3 regions of the Massilia sp. SYSU DXS3249 genome follow, and region 1 is predicted to be linked to each of the others. Evidence: predicted binding sites of a transcription regulator. Region 1 holds the regulator's gene; each other region holds the start of a gene.
The links. Region 1 encodes sigma-54, which starts transcription at its own class of promoters, with help from an activator protein. Its sites were predicted from a motif close to TGGCANGNAANCTGCTTT; they were not measured.

Region 1 (5,579 bases):
CCTGCCGCTCTTGAGCAAGGTCGGCTTTGCCGTCACCGTACCGACCGGCCACCCCGAGGTGCAGCACCGCGCCCATTACGTCACTAAAGCAGGTGGCGGGCGCGGCGCCGTGCGCGAGGTCTGCGACCTCGTGATGCGCGCCCAGGGGACCTACGAGCAGGCGCTGGCGCCATATTTTGCGTGAGTAGACAAGAACCATGGCGACCTACGTGAACAAACGCACCGCGCACCGCTGGCGCACGCTGGGGCTGATGCTCACCGCCGTGTTTTTCGCCTTTGGCAGTTTCTGGCTGCTGCAGGCGATCCAGTCGGAAGACCCGGTCGCCGGCGGCAATGCCGCCAACGAACCCGACTACATCGTCGAGAACTTCAGTTTCGTGCGCATGACCGAGACCGGCTCGCCGCGCTACGTCATGTCCGGCGAGCGCCTGGTGCACCATCCAGGCCCGGACATGTCGGAAGTGACCCGGCCCGTGGTCGAGAGCATGGCGCCGGGCCGCCCGCGCATGACGATGAACGCCGAACGCGGCCAGGTCTTCCATGGCGAGAACCGCGTCGAACTGATGGGCAAGGTCGACATCCTGCGCCCGGCCACGCCGACCAGCGAGAAGCTGCACGCCCAGACCGATGCGCTGACCGTGCTGGCCGACGACGAGATCGTCAAGACGAACCGCCCGGTACGCATGACGCTCGGCGCTTCCTCGGTCGACGCTGTCGGTTTGCATGCGGTGAACCCGACCCAGAAGATGCACCTCGGCGGGCGCGGGAAGATCGTCTATCCGCCGCGCCAAAACACGCCCACCCAATAACAGGAACGAGAACACATGAAAAAATTGCTTGCCGCCGCCTTCCTTTCGCTGCTGTCGCTGTCGGCCACGGCCGAGAAGGCGGACTCGCTCAAGCAGGCCGTCGTCGAATTCGACTCGCTCGACGTGGACGAAGTCACGCAGACGCGCATCCTGACCGGCAACGTCGTCGTCACCCGCGGCACGCTGCTGCTCAAGTCCGACCGCGCCCTGGTCAAGGAAACGCCCGAAGGCTACATGAGCGTGACGCTGACCTCGAATCCGGGCCGCGTGGCGACCTTCCGCCAGAAGCGCGACGGCGGGCCCGACCTGTGGGTCGAGGGCCAGGCCGAGCGCATCGAATACGAGGAGCGCGAGGAACTGGTGAAGCTGTTCTCGAAGGCGGTCGTGAAGGAGCTCGAAAACGGGCGCATGACGAACGAACTGGTCGGCCCCTACATCTCCTACGACAACCGCCGCGAAGTGGCGACCGTGCGCAACGACCCGAGCGGCCAGACCAAGGCCGGCGGCGGCCGCGGCACCCTGATCATCGCACCGCGCCGCACCGGCGCGGCAGCCCCCGCAGCGGCAGCGCCGACTGCACGCGCAGGCACCACGCCCGCGGCACCGGCACCGGCACCAGCAGGAAAGAAATAATGAAGGATGACCACGACAACCGCAGTACCCTGGTCGTGCGGGGCCTGCAAAAGAGCTACGGCAAGCGCCTGGTGGTGCGCGACGTCTCGCTCGAGGTGGGCTGCGGCGAAGTCGTCGGCCTGCTCGGGCCGAACGGCGCCGGCAAGACGACCTCGTTCTACATGATCGTCGGCCTGGTGCCCTCGGACGCCGGCACCATCGAAATCAACGGCACCGACATTTCCAGCCTGCCGATCCACCGCCGCGCGGTGCTCGGCCTGTCCTACCTGCCGCAGGAAGCGTCGGTGTTCCGCAAGCTGACGGTGGAGGACAACATCCGCGCCGTGCTCGAGCTGCAGCGCGACGACAACGGCAAGTCGCTGACCAAGGCCGCCATCAACGAGCGCCTCGATTCCCTGCTGGCCGAACTGCAGATCGAGAAGCTGCGCGAGAACCCGGCGCTGTCGCTGTCGGGCGGCGAGCGCCGCCGCGTGGAGATCGCGCGCGCGCTGGCGACCAATCCGCGCTTCGTGCTGCTCGACGAACCGTTTGCAGGTGTCGACCCGATCGCCGTGATCGAGATCCAGCGCATCGTGCGCTTCCTGAAGGAGCGCGGCATCGGCGTCCTGATCACCGACCACAACGTGCGCGAGACGCTCGGCATCTGCGACCGCGCCTACATCATCAACCAGGGCGCCGTGCTGGCTTCCGGGCGCCCTGACGACATCATCGCCGACGAGTCGGTACGACGCGTCTACCTCGGCGAACACTTCCGCATGTGACCACGGAACGAACAGCCGCACCATGAAACAATCCCTGCAACTCCGGACTTCGCAGCACCTGGCGCTCACGCCGCAGCTTCAGCAGTCGATCCGCCTGCTGCAGTTGTCCACGCTCGAACTGCACCAGGAGATCGAGCAGATCCTCTCCGATAATCCGCTGCTCGAGCGGATCGACGACCCGCTCGACAATTCCGTGCGCCTGCTGGCCGACGGCGCCATCAACGATGCGCCGGCCCAGCAGCCCGACGCGCCGGCGCCGGGGCAGGAAGAAAGCGCCGCGCCCGCGGACAATGGCGACGGGCTCGACGGCGGCGGCGACGTCGAGCGCGGCGAGGCCGACGACTGGGGCGACGCCCCGCGCGCCTCGGGCAGCGAGGGCGACGACGACGGCCGGCCGCAGCTGGGCGCGATCGGCGTCACGCTGCGCGAGCACCTGTCGGAACAGATCCGGGTCACCGCCGTCAGCGCGCGCGACCGCGCCCTGGCCGAACTGGTGATCGACGCCATCGACGACAACGGCTACCTGGAAGAGCAGCTCGACGAGATCCATGCCCGCCTGCCGGAGGAGCTGGAAGTGGAGATGGACGAGCTGCGCTGCGCGCTGGCGCTGGTGCAGAGCCTCGATCCGGTCGGCGTCGGCGCGCGCAGCGCCAGCGAGTGCCTGGCCTTGCAGATCCGGCAGATGCCCGGCGTCCCGCTGGTGACGCGGCGCATGGCTTTGAAGATCGTCGAGGGTTACCTGAGCTGGTTCGCCCAGCGCGAATTCAACAAGCTGAAAAAGGCGCTCGACTGCGACGACGAAGACCTGCGCGAAGCGCAGGCCGTGATCCGCCAGTGCAATCCGCACCCGGGCGCGGCCTTTGCGTCGAGCACCTCGGACTACGTGGTTCCGGACGTTATCGTCCGCAAGACGGCCTCCGGCTGGAGCGTGATGCTGAACCACGAAGTCATGCCGCGCCTGCGCGTCAACAATGTCTACGCGGCCCTGCTCAAGCAGGGCAAGGGCGAGGGCCAGATGAGCGCGCAGCTGCAGGAAGCGAAGTGGCTCATCAAGAACATGCGCCAGCGCTTCGACACGATCCTGCGTGTTTCCCAGGCAATCGTCGAGCGTCAGCGCAACTTTTTCAGCCATGGCGCGGTTGCCATGCGTCCCCTTGTGCTTCGCGAGATAGCTGATACACTAGGCCTACACGAGAGCACAATTTCTCGCGTAACAACTCAAAAATTCATGCTGACCCCGCACGGCATGTTTGAGCTGAAGTATTTCTTCGGAAGCCACGTCGCCACCGAAGCGGGGGGCGAAGCCTCGTCGACGGCGATTCGGGCGCTCATTGCGCAACTGACAGGAGCAGAGGACCCCAGGAACCCATTATCCGACAGCAAGATCGCGGAAATGCTCGGTGAACAAGGAATGGTCATCGCGCGCCGCACGGTTGCAAAATACCGCGAGGCACTCAAGATTCCTCCAGTCAGTCTCCGCAAATCCTTGTAACAGCGGCAGCCACGCGCTACCTGCGCGACCGGCCGCCGCTCCTCTTTCAAAGGAGTGTGTATGAATCTCACTATCAGCGGTCACCACCTCGATGTCACCCCCGCCATCCGTGAATACGTACAGAACAAGCTGGAACGCATCACCCGCCATTTCGATCAAGTGATCGATTCCCATGTGATCCTTGCGATCGACAATCTCACCGAAAAAGACAAAAGGCAGAAAGCCGAGATCAACTTGCGCATGTCCGGCAAGACTGTACACGTGGAAAGTGTGGCGCAAGACCTGTATGCCGCGATCGACCTGTTGATGGACAGGCTGGATCGCCAGGTGATGAAATACAAATCGATGCTGCAAAATCATAGTCACGAGGCGCTCAAGCGCCGTCCTGAAGGCGGAGAGGCTGTTGCTGTCTGATCGGCATTAAGCACCGTCTGAACGAGGGCGCCTGGAGGGCGCCCTTTTCATTTTGGCGGCACGCCGCGCACGGGCTTGGGTAGAATGCATGTCTTTCCCATAACCCTATTCACCATGACCGACCATGTCCTGACCCGCGTTGCCAACGGCACCGGCGTGATCACCCTCGACCGCCCCAAAGCCCTCAATTCGCTCTCGCTCGCCATGGTGCGGCGCCTGACCGAGACCCTGCTGGCCTGGCGCGACGACCCGGCGGTCGCTGCCGTCGTGCTCACCAGCAGCAGCGAAAAAGCCCTGTGCGCGGGCGGCGACATCCGTTTCTTCCACGACGCCGGCACGGCGACCCCGACCGGCGGCAGCGCGCTGCTGGAAGATTTCTTCACGGAAGAGTATGCGCTCAACCACCTGATCCATTTCTATCCGAAACCCTACATCTCGATCATGGATGGGGTCGTCATGGGCGGCGGCATGGGCATCGCCCAGGGCGGGCCGGATACGGGCCTGCGCATCGTCACCGACCGCATCAAGATGGCGATGCCGGAAGTGAACATCGGCCTGTTCCCGGACGTCGGCGGCAGCCATTTCCTGTCGCACGCGCCTGGCCAGCTGGGCAATTACCTGGGGCTGACGGGATTGACCATCGGCGCGGCCGACGCCCTGTATGTCGGGCTGGCGGACGTGTTCGTCCCTGGCGAGAAGCTGGGCGAGCTGAACGCGCTGGTCGAGGCGACGCCGGGTGCACAGCTGGCCGAAGCGATCCGCGCCTTTGCCGCGCCGCTCAAGGCCGGTGTAGGGCAGAGCCCCTTGGAAACGGCGCGTGCCGCGGTCGACACGCATTTCGGCGCCGGTTCGGTGCCGGCGATCATGGCCTCCCTGGCAACCGACGACAGCCCGTTCGCGCAGAAGGCCCTGGCCGCCATGCGCCAGCGTTCGCCGCTGCTGATGTGCGTGACGCACGAGATGCTGGTGCGCGGCGCCTCGCTCGGCGTGGCCGACTGCCTGCGGATGGAACGCTCGCTGGTGCGCCGCAATTTCGAGCACGGCGAAGTGCTGGAAGGCGTGCGCGCGCTGGTAATCGACAAGGACAATGCGCCGAAGTGGAATCCGCCGACGCTGGACGAGGTCACGCCTGGGATGGTGGAGCGCTTCTTCGAGCCGGTGTGGCCGGCGTATGCGCATCCGCTGCGGAATCTGGACTGAGGCGCCGTATCGTAGGGTGGGCACAAGTGCCCACCCTACAAATTCACATCAGAACGACTGCTCGCGGTGCCGCAGCACCACGCGCTCGGTCTCGCCGAAGTAGGCCGCCAGGCGCTCGGCCATGTACACCGAGCGGTGCTGCCCGCCGGTGCAGCCGACGGCGACCGTCAGGTAGCTGCGGTTGTCCGTTTTGAACGAAGGCAGCCATTTTTCGACGAACTGGCGGATATCGTTCAGCATTTCGCCGGCGCTCGGCTGGGCGTCGAGGAA
Region 2 (5,579 bases), on a different contig from region 1:
AGGGCCAGGCGCAGCACCGCGAGGCGATAGAACAGGTCGGCGCGGAAGCGCCCCTCGCGCACGCGGCTTTCCAGGTCGCAGTGGGTGGCGCTGATCACCCGCACGTCGATCGGCACCGGGCGCGTGCCGCCGACCCGCATCACCTCGCGCTCTTCCAGCACGCGCAGCAGCCGGGTCTGCAGGGCGAGCGGCATTTCGCCGATCTCGTCGAGGAACAGGGTGCCGCCGTTGGCCGCCTCGAACAGCCCCGCATGCCCGCCGCGTCGCGCCCCCGTAAATGCCCCTTCCTCGTGCCCGAAGAGTTCGGACTCCAGCAGCGACTCGGCGATCGCGCCGCAGTTCACGGCCACGAAAGGCCGGTTCGCTCCCAGGCTGCGCGGCCCCTCGCGGTGTATCGCCTGGGCCACGAGTTCCTTGCCGCTGCCGGTTTCGCCCTGGATCAGCACCGTCGCCGGCGAGCGCGCATACAGCACCACGGTCTGGCGCAGGCGTTCCATGGCGTCGGACTCGCCGCGCAGGTCGTTCAGGCCGCGCCGCGCGCGCCGCGCTTCGGTCGCCGGGCCGCGCCGGATGCGGTTCGCTTCCAGGTGGGTCAGGCGCGCCACTTCCAGCGCATCGTCGAAGGCCTGCCGGATCGACGCCGCCGAATACAGGAACACGCTGCCGACGCCCGCTTCCTCGGCCAGGTCGGTGATCAGGCCGGCGCCGACGATGACCTCGATGCCGGCCGCCTTCATTTCCTTGATCGCCGCGCGCGCATCCTCGCGCGTGACGTAGCTGCGCTGGGCGATGTCGAGGCCGAAGGTAGCGGCGAACTCCGCCAGTTCGGGCAGCGGCTGCTGGTAGCTGATCACGCCGATACGGGACGAGGCCTTGCGCGCGCGCGCCAGCGCCTGCAGCACGTCGTAGCCGCTGGCCTTGGCGACAATCACCGGCGCCGAAATCCGCCCGCGCAGGTAGGCGCCATTCGAGCCCGCCGCGATCACCACGTCGCAGCGCTCGGTCGCCATGCGCTCGCGGATGTGGCGCGCAGCTTCGTCGAAGCCGAGGTTGATCGGTTCGATGCTGGCGAGGTGGTCGTATTCGAGCGTGATGTCGCGGAATAGGTCGGACAGGCGGGACACGGACACGGTCCAGATCACCGGCTTGTCGCCCGCTTCCGGCGTTGAGCGGGAGGCATGTTTCATGTTTCAAGTGTAACGTATTTCGGTACCATGTTTCAGGTGAAACACCACGCGCGGCGTGCGCCGCAAGTCGGCAGTCAGTGGCAACCTAGAGGTTCAATTCGCCAGTAACCCGTGATTGCCTACGAACCGCATACTAGGAGAAAAAAATGGACGAGGATCTTGTTCAAACAATCAAGGCGGATCCGAATTACCAGAAGCTCGTCAGGACCCGCTCGCGCTACGGCTGGACCCTCACCTGGCTCATGATGGCCGTCTACTACGGCTTCATCCTGCTCGTCGCCTTCAACAAGGAAATGATGGGCGCGCGCCTGGGAGACGGCGTGATGAGCTGGGGCATGCCGATCGGGCTGGCGGTGATCGTCTTCACGATCGTCATCACGGGCATCTACGTGCGCCGCGCCAACAGCGAATTCGACGAACTGACCGCCGCGATCCGCGAGCGGGCCAAGGCATGAGGAGCGCCGCCATGATCCGCATCCAGCATCTCTGCGCCGCCGTCCTGTCGAGCTTTGTTGCCGGCGGCTCCTTGGCTGCCCCCGTCATCGGCGAAGCGCAGAAGCAGCCGACCAACTGGACGGCGATCTCCATGTTCGCCGCCTTCGTCGTCTTCACCCTGTTCATCACCAAGTGGGCCGCCGGCCGCACCCGCTCGGCCTCGGACTTCTACACCGCCGGCGGCGGCATCACCGGCTTCCAGAACGGCCTGGCGATCGCCGGCGACTACATGTCGGCCGCCTCCTTCCTCGGCATCTCGGCCGCGGTCTTCCTCGACGGCTACGACGGCCTGATCTACGCCATCGGCTTCCTGGTCGGCTGGCCGGTCATCACCTTCCTGATGGCCGAGCGCCTGCGCAACCTGGGGCGCTTCACCTTCGCCGACGTCGCCGCCTACCGCTTCGCGCAGACGCCGATCCGCCTGTTCGCCGCCTCCGGCACCCTGGTCGTGGTGGCCTTCTACCTGATCGCGCAGATGGTCGGGGCAGGGCAGCTGATCAAGCTGCTGTTCGGGCTCGAGTACTGGATCGCGGTCGTCATCGTCGGCATCCTGATGATGGTCTACGTGCTCTTCGGCGGCATGACCGCCACCACCTGGGTCCAGATCATCAAGGCCGTGCTGCTGCTGTCGGGCGCCTCCTATATGGCCTTCGCGGTGCTGGCGCAGTTCAACTTCAGCCCCGAGGCGCTGTTCGCCAAATCGGTCGAGGTGCATGCCAAGGGCGACGCCATCATGGGGCCGGGCTCCTTCATCAAGGACCCGATCTCGGCCATCTCCTTCGGCATGGCGCTCATGTTCGGCACCGCCGGGCTGCCGCATATCCTGATGCGCTTCTTCACCGTGCCGAGCGCCAAGGAGGCGCGCAAGTCGGTGTTCTGGGCGACCACCTGGATCGGCTACTTCTACATCCTCACCTTCATCATCGGTTTCGGCGCCATCGTCCTGGTCGGCACCAATCCCGCGTTCAAGGATGCGGCCGGCAAGCTCGTCGGCGGCAACAACATGGCGGCGGTGCACCTGGCGCAGGCGGTCGGCGGCGACGTCTTCCTCGGCTTCATTTCGGCGGTCGCCTTCGCCACCATCCTCGCGGTGGTGGCCGGCCTGACGCTGTCGGGCGCGTCCGCCGTCTCGCACGACATCTACGCCACCGTCATCAAGCAGGGCAGGGCGGGCAGCGCCAAGGAGCTGAAGGTGTCGCGCCTGACCACGATCGCGCTCGGCATCGTCGCGGTGTTGCTGGGCATCGCGTTCGAGAAGCAGAACGTGGCCTTCATGGTGTCGCTGGCCTTCGCCATCGCCGCCTCGGCCAATTTCCCGGTGCTGTTCATGTCGGTGCTGTGGAAGGATTGCACGACGCGCGGCGCGACCATCGGCGGCTTCATCGGCCTCATCACGGCGGTGGTGCTGACGCTGCTGTCGAAATCGGTCTGGACCGATGTGCTCGGCTATGGCGAGGCGCCTTTCCCCTACACCTCGCCCGCGCTGTTCTCGATGTTCGCCGGCTTCGCCAGCATCTGGCTGATCTCGCTGGTCGACAAGAGCCCGCGCGCGCGCCTCGACCGGGCCGGCTATGAAGCGCAGGAAACGCGCTCGGAAACCGGGATCGGCGCGGCAGGGGCGTCCGGGCACTGACGTCTGCCTAGGGGACGAAACCCCGCACGCGTTGCGGGGTTTTTTTCGCCCGGCGCTCCACTCTGTGTTTCAATGGGTGTTTCAAGGTGAAACACTGTGTTGCTGGCGCAACACGGGTAGGGGCCGTTGCTGGGTGCACTGCCAAGCCAAGTGCCTGATATCAAAGGAGAAGCAGCGCCGCCCCCGAGCTGGCACGGCCCTTGCATAATCCCTGCCATTCCAACGTCACACCAGAAAGGCCAGGTCATGAGTCACTATTCCGCAGGCGCCGCGTTCCGCAAGGCCGTGCAAGAAGAATCCCCACTGCAAGTCGTGGGCGCGATCAACGCCAACCATGCGCTGCTGGCCAAGCGCGCCGGCTTCAAGGCCATCTACCTGTCGGGCGGCGGCGTCGCTGCCGGCTCGCTCGGCCTGCCTGACCTCGGCATCTCCAACCTCGACGACGTGCTGACCGACGTGCGCCGCATCACCGACGTCTGCGACCTGCCGCTGCTGGTCGACGTCGACACCGGCTTCGGTTCCTCGGCCTTCAACGTCGCGCGCACCGTGAAGTCGATGATCAAGTTCGGCGCGGCCGCCATCCACATCGAAGACCAGGTCGGCGCCAAGCGCTGCGGCCACCGTCCGGGCAAGGAAATCGTCTCGAAGCAGGAAATGGTCGACCGCATCAAGGCCGCCGTCGACGCCCGCACCGACGAGAACTTCGTCATCATGGCGCGCACCGATGCGCTGGCCGTGGAAGGATTCGATGCCGCCATCGAGCGCGCCGTGGCCTGCGTCGAAGCCGGCGCCGACATGGTGTTCCCGGAAGCGATGACCGAACTCGGCATGTACTCGAAGTTCGCGAAAGCCGTCGGCGTGCCGATCCTGGCCAACATCACCGAATTCGGCTCGACCCCGCTGTTCACCGTGGAAGAGCTGAAGACGGCCGACGTCGGCCTCGTGCTGTATCCGCTGTCGGCCTTCCGCGCCATGAACAAGGCGGCCGAAAACGTCTACACGGCGATTCGCCGCGACGGCAGCCAGCAGGCCGTGGTCGACACCATGCAGACCCGCGCCGAACTGTACGACCGCATCAACTACCACGACTTCGAGCAAAAGCTCGATGCACTCTTCGCAGCACAGAAAAAATAATTGACACCTGATTTGGAGACCAACATGACCGAACAAGCCCCAGCTTTCAAGCCAAAGAAATCCGTCGCCCTGTCGGGTGTCGCCGCCGGTAACACCGCCCTGTGCTCGGTCGGCAAGTCGGGTAACGACCTGCACTACCGCGGCTACGACATCCTGGACGTGGCCAACTCCTGCGAATTCGAAGAGATCGCCTACCTGCTGGTGCACGGCAAGCTGCCGACCATCGCGGAACTGAAGGGCTACAAGGCCAAGCTGCGCAGCCTGCGCGGCCTGCCGCAGGCCGTCAGGCTCGCCCTGGAAGCGCTGCCGGCCGGCAGCCACCCGATGGACGTGATGCGTACCGGTGTCTCGGCCCTGGGCTGCGCGCTGCCGGAAAAGGACGACCACAACATCGCCGGCGCGCGCGACATCGCGGACCGCCTGATGGCCTCCTTCGGCTCGATGCTGCTGTACTGGTACCACTACAGCCATAACGGCAAGCGCATCGAAACCGAGACCGACGACGACTCGATCGGCGGCCACTTCCTGCACCTGCTGCACGGCCACGCGCCGAAGGAAGAGTGGGTGCGCGCGATGCACACCTCGCTGATCCTCTATGCCGAGCACGAATTCAATGCCTCGACCTTCACCGCGCGCGTGATCGCCGGCACCGGCTCGGACATGCACTCGGCCATCACCGGCGCCATCGGCGCGCTGCGCGGCCCGAAGCACGGCGGCGCGAACGAAGTGGCGCTCGACATCCAGAAGCGTTACGAGAACGCCGACGAAGCCGAAGCCGACATCCGCAACCGCGTGGCGAACAAGGAAGTCGTGATCGGCTTCGGCCACCCGGTGTACACGATCAGCGACCCGCGCAACGTCGTCATCAAGGAAGTAGCGCGCTCGCTGTCGCAGGAAGCCGGTTCGATGAAGATGTTCGACATCGCCGAGCGCCTGGAATCGGTCATGTGGGAAGTGAAAAAGATGTTCCCGAACCTGGACTGGTTCTCGGCCGTGTCCTACCACATGATGGGCGTGCCGACCGCCATGTTCACGCCGCTGTTCGTCATCTCGCGCACCTCGGGCTGGGCCGCGCACATCATCGAACAGCGCATCGACAACAAGATCATCCGCCCGAGCGCGAACTACGT
Region 3 (5,579 bases), on a different contig from region 1:
TGGAACCTGACCCCGCGCTGGTCGGTCTATCTGGGCGCGCGCTGGGAAGGCATCCGCACCCGCGCCACCGGCAACACCTTCCCCGATGCCCGCTCCAGCTCGAACGTCTGGAGTCCGGTGGCGCAGACCTTGTGGAAGATCCCGGAAACCAAGGGCGACCAGGTGCGCTTCGCCGTCACCCGCACCTACAAGGCGCCGAACATGCAGCAGCTGCTGGCGCGCCGCCAGACCTCGATCGACAACCGCTCGACCGATCCTGACTTCTCGGGCAACCCGGCCCTGAAGCCGGAACTGGCGCTGGGCTTCGACGCCTCCTACGAGCATTTCTGGGCCGAAGGCGCGCTGGTGTCGATCAGCGCCTCGATGCGCCGCATCGACGACTACACCCGCCACCTGGTCACTTTCGATGGCGCGCGCTGGGTCGCGATGCCGATGAATGCGGGCCAGGCCATCACGCGCGGGCTGGAACTGGAAACCAAGTTCCCGCTGAAGGCGATCATGAAGGACGCGCCGGCGATCGAGCTGCGTGCCAGCGTCAGCGCCAACTGGTCGGAAGTGGACGGCGTGCCGGGTCCGGACAACCGCCTCGATGGCCAGGCGCCGCTGTCGGGCAACCTCGGCATCGACTACAAGAAGGGCAACCTCCAGCTCGGCTCCAGCATGGCCTGGCGCCAGGACGCCACGATCCGCGTCTCCGAACGCCAGACTTCCTTCCTGAAGGGCCGGCGCGACCTCGAAGCCTTCGCGCTCTACAAGTTCACGCCGAAACAGCAGCTGCGCGTGGCCATGTCGAACATCCTGGGCGACGACTTCGTGAACCGCCAGAGCTACCTCGAGCCGGGCCGCGGCCTGGTGGTGCGCAACTTCAGCTTCCCGGCAGGACCGTCGGTGCGTGCGACGCTGGAACTGAAGTTTTAAAAAAGTAGAAGGATAAAAAAGGCCCGGCGGGATCTGCATCCCGCCGGGCCTTTTTTGGTTTTTTTATTCCCCGATCAGGCCTTGCGCGGGCGGCGGCGCAGGGCGCCGATGCCGGCCAGGGCGATGCCGAACAGCGCGACCGAACCCGGCTCCGGCACTTCGGCCAGCTTGAACTGGCCGTTAGCGTTGATGAAGAAGTGCTTGCCGTTCACGTTCCTGTAGCGGGTGGTGCCGCTGCAGCCCACGCCCGTGAAACCTGCGAACTCGCAGGCCACTTCCTTGACCAGGTTCGGGGTCGCCGGCGAGTTTGGGTTGCTCAGGGTATTCGCATTGGTGAAGGCGAACGCGAAGGTCGGCTGGGTCGACAGGTCGACGCCATCCTTGTTGAAGAAGTATCCGGCGGCCAGCTTGCCGGCCGCAGCCGCCGCATGGACGGTAACCTGCCCGTTGTTCAGCGGGCTGCCGTTGGCGTCGACCCTGCCGCCGCCACCGACCAGGACGTTGAATTCGGCGATCAGGTTGCCCAGGTTGGCGCCATAGATGCCGTTCTTCGAGGCGTACTGGCCCTTGACCGGGTTCTGGTACATGCGGATCGTGCCCTCTTCGAAACGGAAGGCGCCGCTGAAATTGCCGCGGCCGCTGGCCTCGAGGGTCGCAGTGATGTTCCCGCCCGGGAAGGCCGACGAGAAGGTCGAGCCGTTGCTGTCGGCCTGCAACAGGTTGAACACGGCGTGCTCGGTGAAGGTGAACGAGTTCTCACCATAGGCGCTCAGCTCGATAAAGGCCTTGCCGTTGGTGTCCAGGTATTCGCCGACCAGCTGGCCTTTCTCGAAGCCGCCGCCGTTCGGGTTGAAGACCCAGTCGGTCATCAGGACCGAGGCCTGGGCGCTGCCCATGGTGGCGAGGGCCAGCGCTACGCTGCAAGCGAGTTGTTTGAGGTTTTTCATGTTGGACTGTTCCTGGCGTTGTAGGTATGCGTACGTACAAAGCACGCTCCATGCCAGCAGTAAAATTTTATGCAGAATCAATGGCTTGCTTCTGCTGAGCTGTCGGCGTTAATGCTGCTTGTAAAGATTTCCGACAGTCATTTTTCGGTCGCTTGCGCCGGGCAACTGTCGCTTAGAGCAGGCTCAAGGCATCGACATCGCTCGCCGGCAGGTCGCTGGCGCGCTGCGAGAGGGCGTCCGCTTCCAGGTTGCGGTGGCGCGGCACCCAGCGCAGGGTGACGGCCGGCATGGCGGCGAGCAAGGCGTGCACCCGCGCGCGATAGGGGCCCAGCACCGGCGCGCCCTGGGCGGCCGGGCCGTTGACGTCGTCGATGACGACCTGGCTGTCGCCGTAGACGGTCAGGGGGAAGGCGCCCTGCGCGAGCGCCGCCTCGAGCACTGCGATCAACGCCAGGTATTCGGCCTCGCTGCTGTTGCCGAAGCCGGCCGCGCGGGACAGCTCGACCAGTTCGCCGGCCGGGCCGCGCAGCAGGCCGCCGATGCCGCAGCGTCCGGGGTTGGGCCGCGCCGAACCGTCGAACCAGGCGCGCCAGGCGGTGGAGGTACCCAGCCGGCGGGCGGCGCGCACGGCTGCCGCCTGCGCGCGTGCTTCCGCCCGCTGCACTGTGCGGGCCGCCTCGGCGCGGCGCAGGGCCTCGCGTTCGGCCAGCAGCGCAGGCAAGCCGGCGGCGCCGGCACTCGCTTCCAGCACCAGGCGCAGCGCTGCTTCCTGCGTCATTCCCTGCGCCAGCCCGGCGCGCAGGGCGAGCCTGCGGCCGGCGGCCAGTTCGGTGCGGTTGGCGGCGGATTGCAGGCGCTCGAGTTCGGTCATCCCGCCAGCATAACCGGATTCTTTCGCATTGACACTGGATGTGGTTCTTGCAACACTTGTGCGGCGTCAATACGCCATGCCCGCACCGCTTGCGGCGCATCGTCATCAGAACGGGAGAATTCATGCGTTTCAACCATGTTGTCCGTCTTTCCGCACTGGCCATCTGCCTGGCCGCTGCTTTCCCATCCCATGCCGCCGCCCCGGCGCCCAGCGCGAAAGCAGCCCAGAAGCTGCCCAAGCGCTACACCATCGAGCAGTTCATGGCGACCACCTCGGTCACCGGCGCCTCCTTCAGCCGCGATGAAAAGCAGATCCTGTTTTCCAGCAATGCTTCCGGCATCTTTAACGCCTATGTGCTGCCGGTCACCGGCGGCACGCCGCGCGCGCTGACGGCGTCGACCACGGACAGCACCTATGCGGTCGGCTTCTTCTACAACGACGACCGCATCCTGTTCACGCGCGACAAAGGCGGCAACGAGCAGAACCACCTGTTCGTGCGCGAACTCGACGGCAGCGAGCGCGACCTGACGCCGGGCGACAAGCTGAAGGCCTCCTTCGCCGGCTGGCAGCCCGACGGCAATGCCTTCTACGTGGCCACCAACGAGCGCGACCCGAAATTCTTCGACCTGTACCGCTACGACGCGAAGACCTATGCGCGCACGCTGGTCTACAAGAACGAGACCGGCCGCACCGTGCAGAGCATCAGCCGCGACGGCCGCTGGCTGGCGCTCGGCAAGCCGAACACCACGGCCGACAGCGACATCTACCTGTACGAGATCGCCACCGGCCAGACGAAGCACCTGTCGCCGCACAAGGAGACCGCCAGCTACAGCGCCGAGGCCTTCGACCCGGAATCGAAGCGCCTGCTGTTCACCACCAACGACGGCGGCGAATTCATGCGCGTGCGCGCCTACGACCTGGCGACCGGCGCGGTGACCGACGTCGAACGGGCCGAATGGGACCTGGTCGGCACCACCTATTCGCGCAACGGCCGCCACCGCATCAGCTATGTCAACGAGGACGGCAGCATCCGCGTGCGCGTCGTGGAGAGCGCGGGCGGGAAGCCGGTGCCGATGCCGAAGCTGGCCGGCGAAATCCGCCAGACCACCTTCTCCCCGAGCGGCAACCTGGTCGCCTTCTATGTCAACGGCGACCGCTCGCCGAACAACCTGTATGTGCACGACCTGCGCAGCAGGAAGACGACCCAGCTCACGCGCAGCTTGAGCAAGGACATCGACCCGGACGACCTGGTCGAAGCCGAGGTGGTGCGTTTTAAATCCTTCGACGGCACCGTGATCCCGTCGATCTTCTACAAGCCGAAGGGCGCCTCGAACACGAACAAGGTGCCGGCCGTGGTGCTGGTCCACGGCGGCCCCGGCGGGCAGACGATGCGCGGCTATAGCGCCCAGGTGCAGTACCTGGTCAACCACGGCTATGCGGTGCTGGGCATTAACAACCGCGGCAGCTCGGGCTACGGCAAGACCTTCTTCACGGCGGACGACCGCAAGCACGGGCGCGAGCCGCTGTGGGACTGCGTCGAGGCGAAGACCTGGCTGGCCAGCCTGGGCTGGGTCGACCCCGAGCGCATCGGCATCATGGGCGGCAGCTACGGCGGCTACATGACGCTGGCGGCGATGGCCTTCCGGCCGGAAGCGTTCAAGGTCGGCATCGACATCTTCGGGGTCAGCAACTGGGTGCGCACGCTCGAGAGCATCCCGCCGTACTGGGAGTCGCAGCGCAAGGCCCTGTACGACGAGATCGGCGACCCGGTCAAGGACAGGGACTTCCTGGTCGCGACCTCCCCGCTGTTCCATGCCTCGCACATCCGCAAGCCGCTGATGGTGATCCAGGGCGCGAACGACCCGCGCGTGATCAAGCCGGAAAGCGACGAAGTGGTCGAAGCGGTGAAAAAGAACGGGGTCGAAGTCGAGTACATCGTGTTCGGCGACGAGGGGCACGGTTTCTCGAAGAAGAAGAACCAGGCGGAGGCCAGCGCGAAGATCCTCGCCTTCCTCGACCGGCACCTGAAGGGCGCGCCGGCGCCCGGAGCTGCCCAGGCTGCGTTGAAATAAAAAAAGCGCCTCTTTCGAGGCGCTTTTTCATTCATCCATCCATCAACGGCGGTACGGATTGTCCGGGCTGCTGTCGCGGCTGTTGCGGCGGCCGTCGCCGTCGCGGTCGTGGTCGTAGCGGTTCGGCACGCCGTCGTTGTCGCGGTCGCGGTCGCGGGCATTCGGGATGCCGTCGCGGTCGGTGTCGCCGCCATGGCGCTCGATCCGGTCCGGAATGCCGTCGCGGTCGCGGTCGCGGCCACGGTATTCCTGCGGGCGGCCGTGGCGGTCGTAATAGACCTCGCGCTGGTAGCCGTCATGGCGGGCATAGTGGCGGTCGCCGCGGTATGGAGACCAGCCGCCCTGCTGCATGTACCAGCGGCCGCCGCGTTCGCGCCAGGCCGGCGGGGCATACACATAACCAGGACGCTCGACGATGTAGCTGCCCGGGATCCAGTGGTGACGGCGGCCGGTCCACTCCCAGTAGCCTGGCGACCACACGTAGCCGCGGCGGACGGCCGGTGCGCGTTCGTACATCGGTGGCGGCGGCGCCGAGCCGATATACAGCTGGACATCGGTTTGCGCCATCGACGGCAGAGGCGCATAAGCGGCGGCGCCGAGGGCGATCAGGGCTGCGAGAGAGAGGCTGCGTTTCATGTTCGTTCTCCATAATCCAAAGCGGATGATTCATAGTATCAATCGCTTGGGCGCAATGGGGCGTTTGACGCATGTGCTTACATCTGAAACAGATTGCAGGAACTGTGTTGCAACAGCGGGGGAATGCGGGGAGGG

Region 2: prpB (methylisocitrate lyase) is a predicted target of sigma-54. The motif match lies at 3,505-3,522, and genes of this name have one in related genera.
Region 3: pepA (flocculation-associated PEP-CTERM protein PepA) is a predicted target of sigma-54. The motif match lies at 1,904-1,921, and genes of this name have one in related genera.

The regions. Positions count from the first base shown of each region.
Region 1 covers NZ_JBSIPX010000011.1:146,957-152,535, reverse strand. The annotation lists gene ACWCIA_RS14570 (KdsC family phosphatase) at 1-184, shown strand, start outside; gene lptC (LPS export ABC transporter periplasmic protein LptC) at 210-809, shown strand; gene lptA (lipopolysaccharide transport periplasmic protein LptA) at 825-1,442, shown strand; gene lptB (LPS export ABC transporter ATP-binding protein) at 1,442-2,203, shown strand; gene ACWCIA_RS14550 (RNA polymerase factor sigma-54) at 2,226-3,695, shown strand; gene hpf (ribosome hibernation-promoting factor, HPF/YfiA family) at 3,756-4,109, shown strand; gene ACWCIA_RS14540 (enoyl-CoA hydratase/isomerase family protein) at 4,224-5,309, shown strand; gene rapZ (RNase adapter RapZ) at 5,358-5,579, opposite strand, start outside.
Region 2 covers NZ_JBSIPX010000006.1:143,726-149,304, forward strand. The annotation lists gene prpR (propionate catabolism operon regulatory protein PrpR) at 1-1,187, opposite strand, end outside; gene ACWCIA_RS09550 (DUF485 domain-containing protein) at 1,334-1,642, shown strand; gene ACWCIA_RS09555 (cation acetate symporter) at 1,654-3,315, shown strand; gene prpB (methylisocitrate lyase) at 3,562-4,449, shown strand; gene prpC (bifunctional 2-methylcitrate synthase/citrate synthase) at 4,474-5,579, shown strand, end outside.
Region 3 covers NZ_JBSIPX010000001.1:221,681-227,259, forward strand. The annotation lists gene ACWCIA_RS01010 (TonB-dependent receptor plug domain-containing protein) at 1-918, shown strand, start outside; gene pepA (flocculation-associated PEP-CTERM protein PepA) at 993-1,865, opposite strand; gene ACWCIA_RS01020 (ribonuclease HI family protein) at 2,038-2,736, opposite strand; gene ACWCIA_RS01025 (prolyl oligopeptidase family serine peptidase) at 2,859-4,808, shown strand; gene ACWCIA_RS01030 (YXWGXW repeat-containing protein) at 4,851-5,444, opposite strand.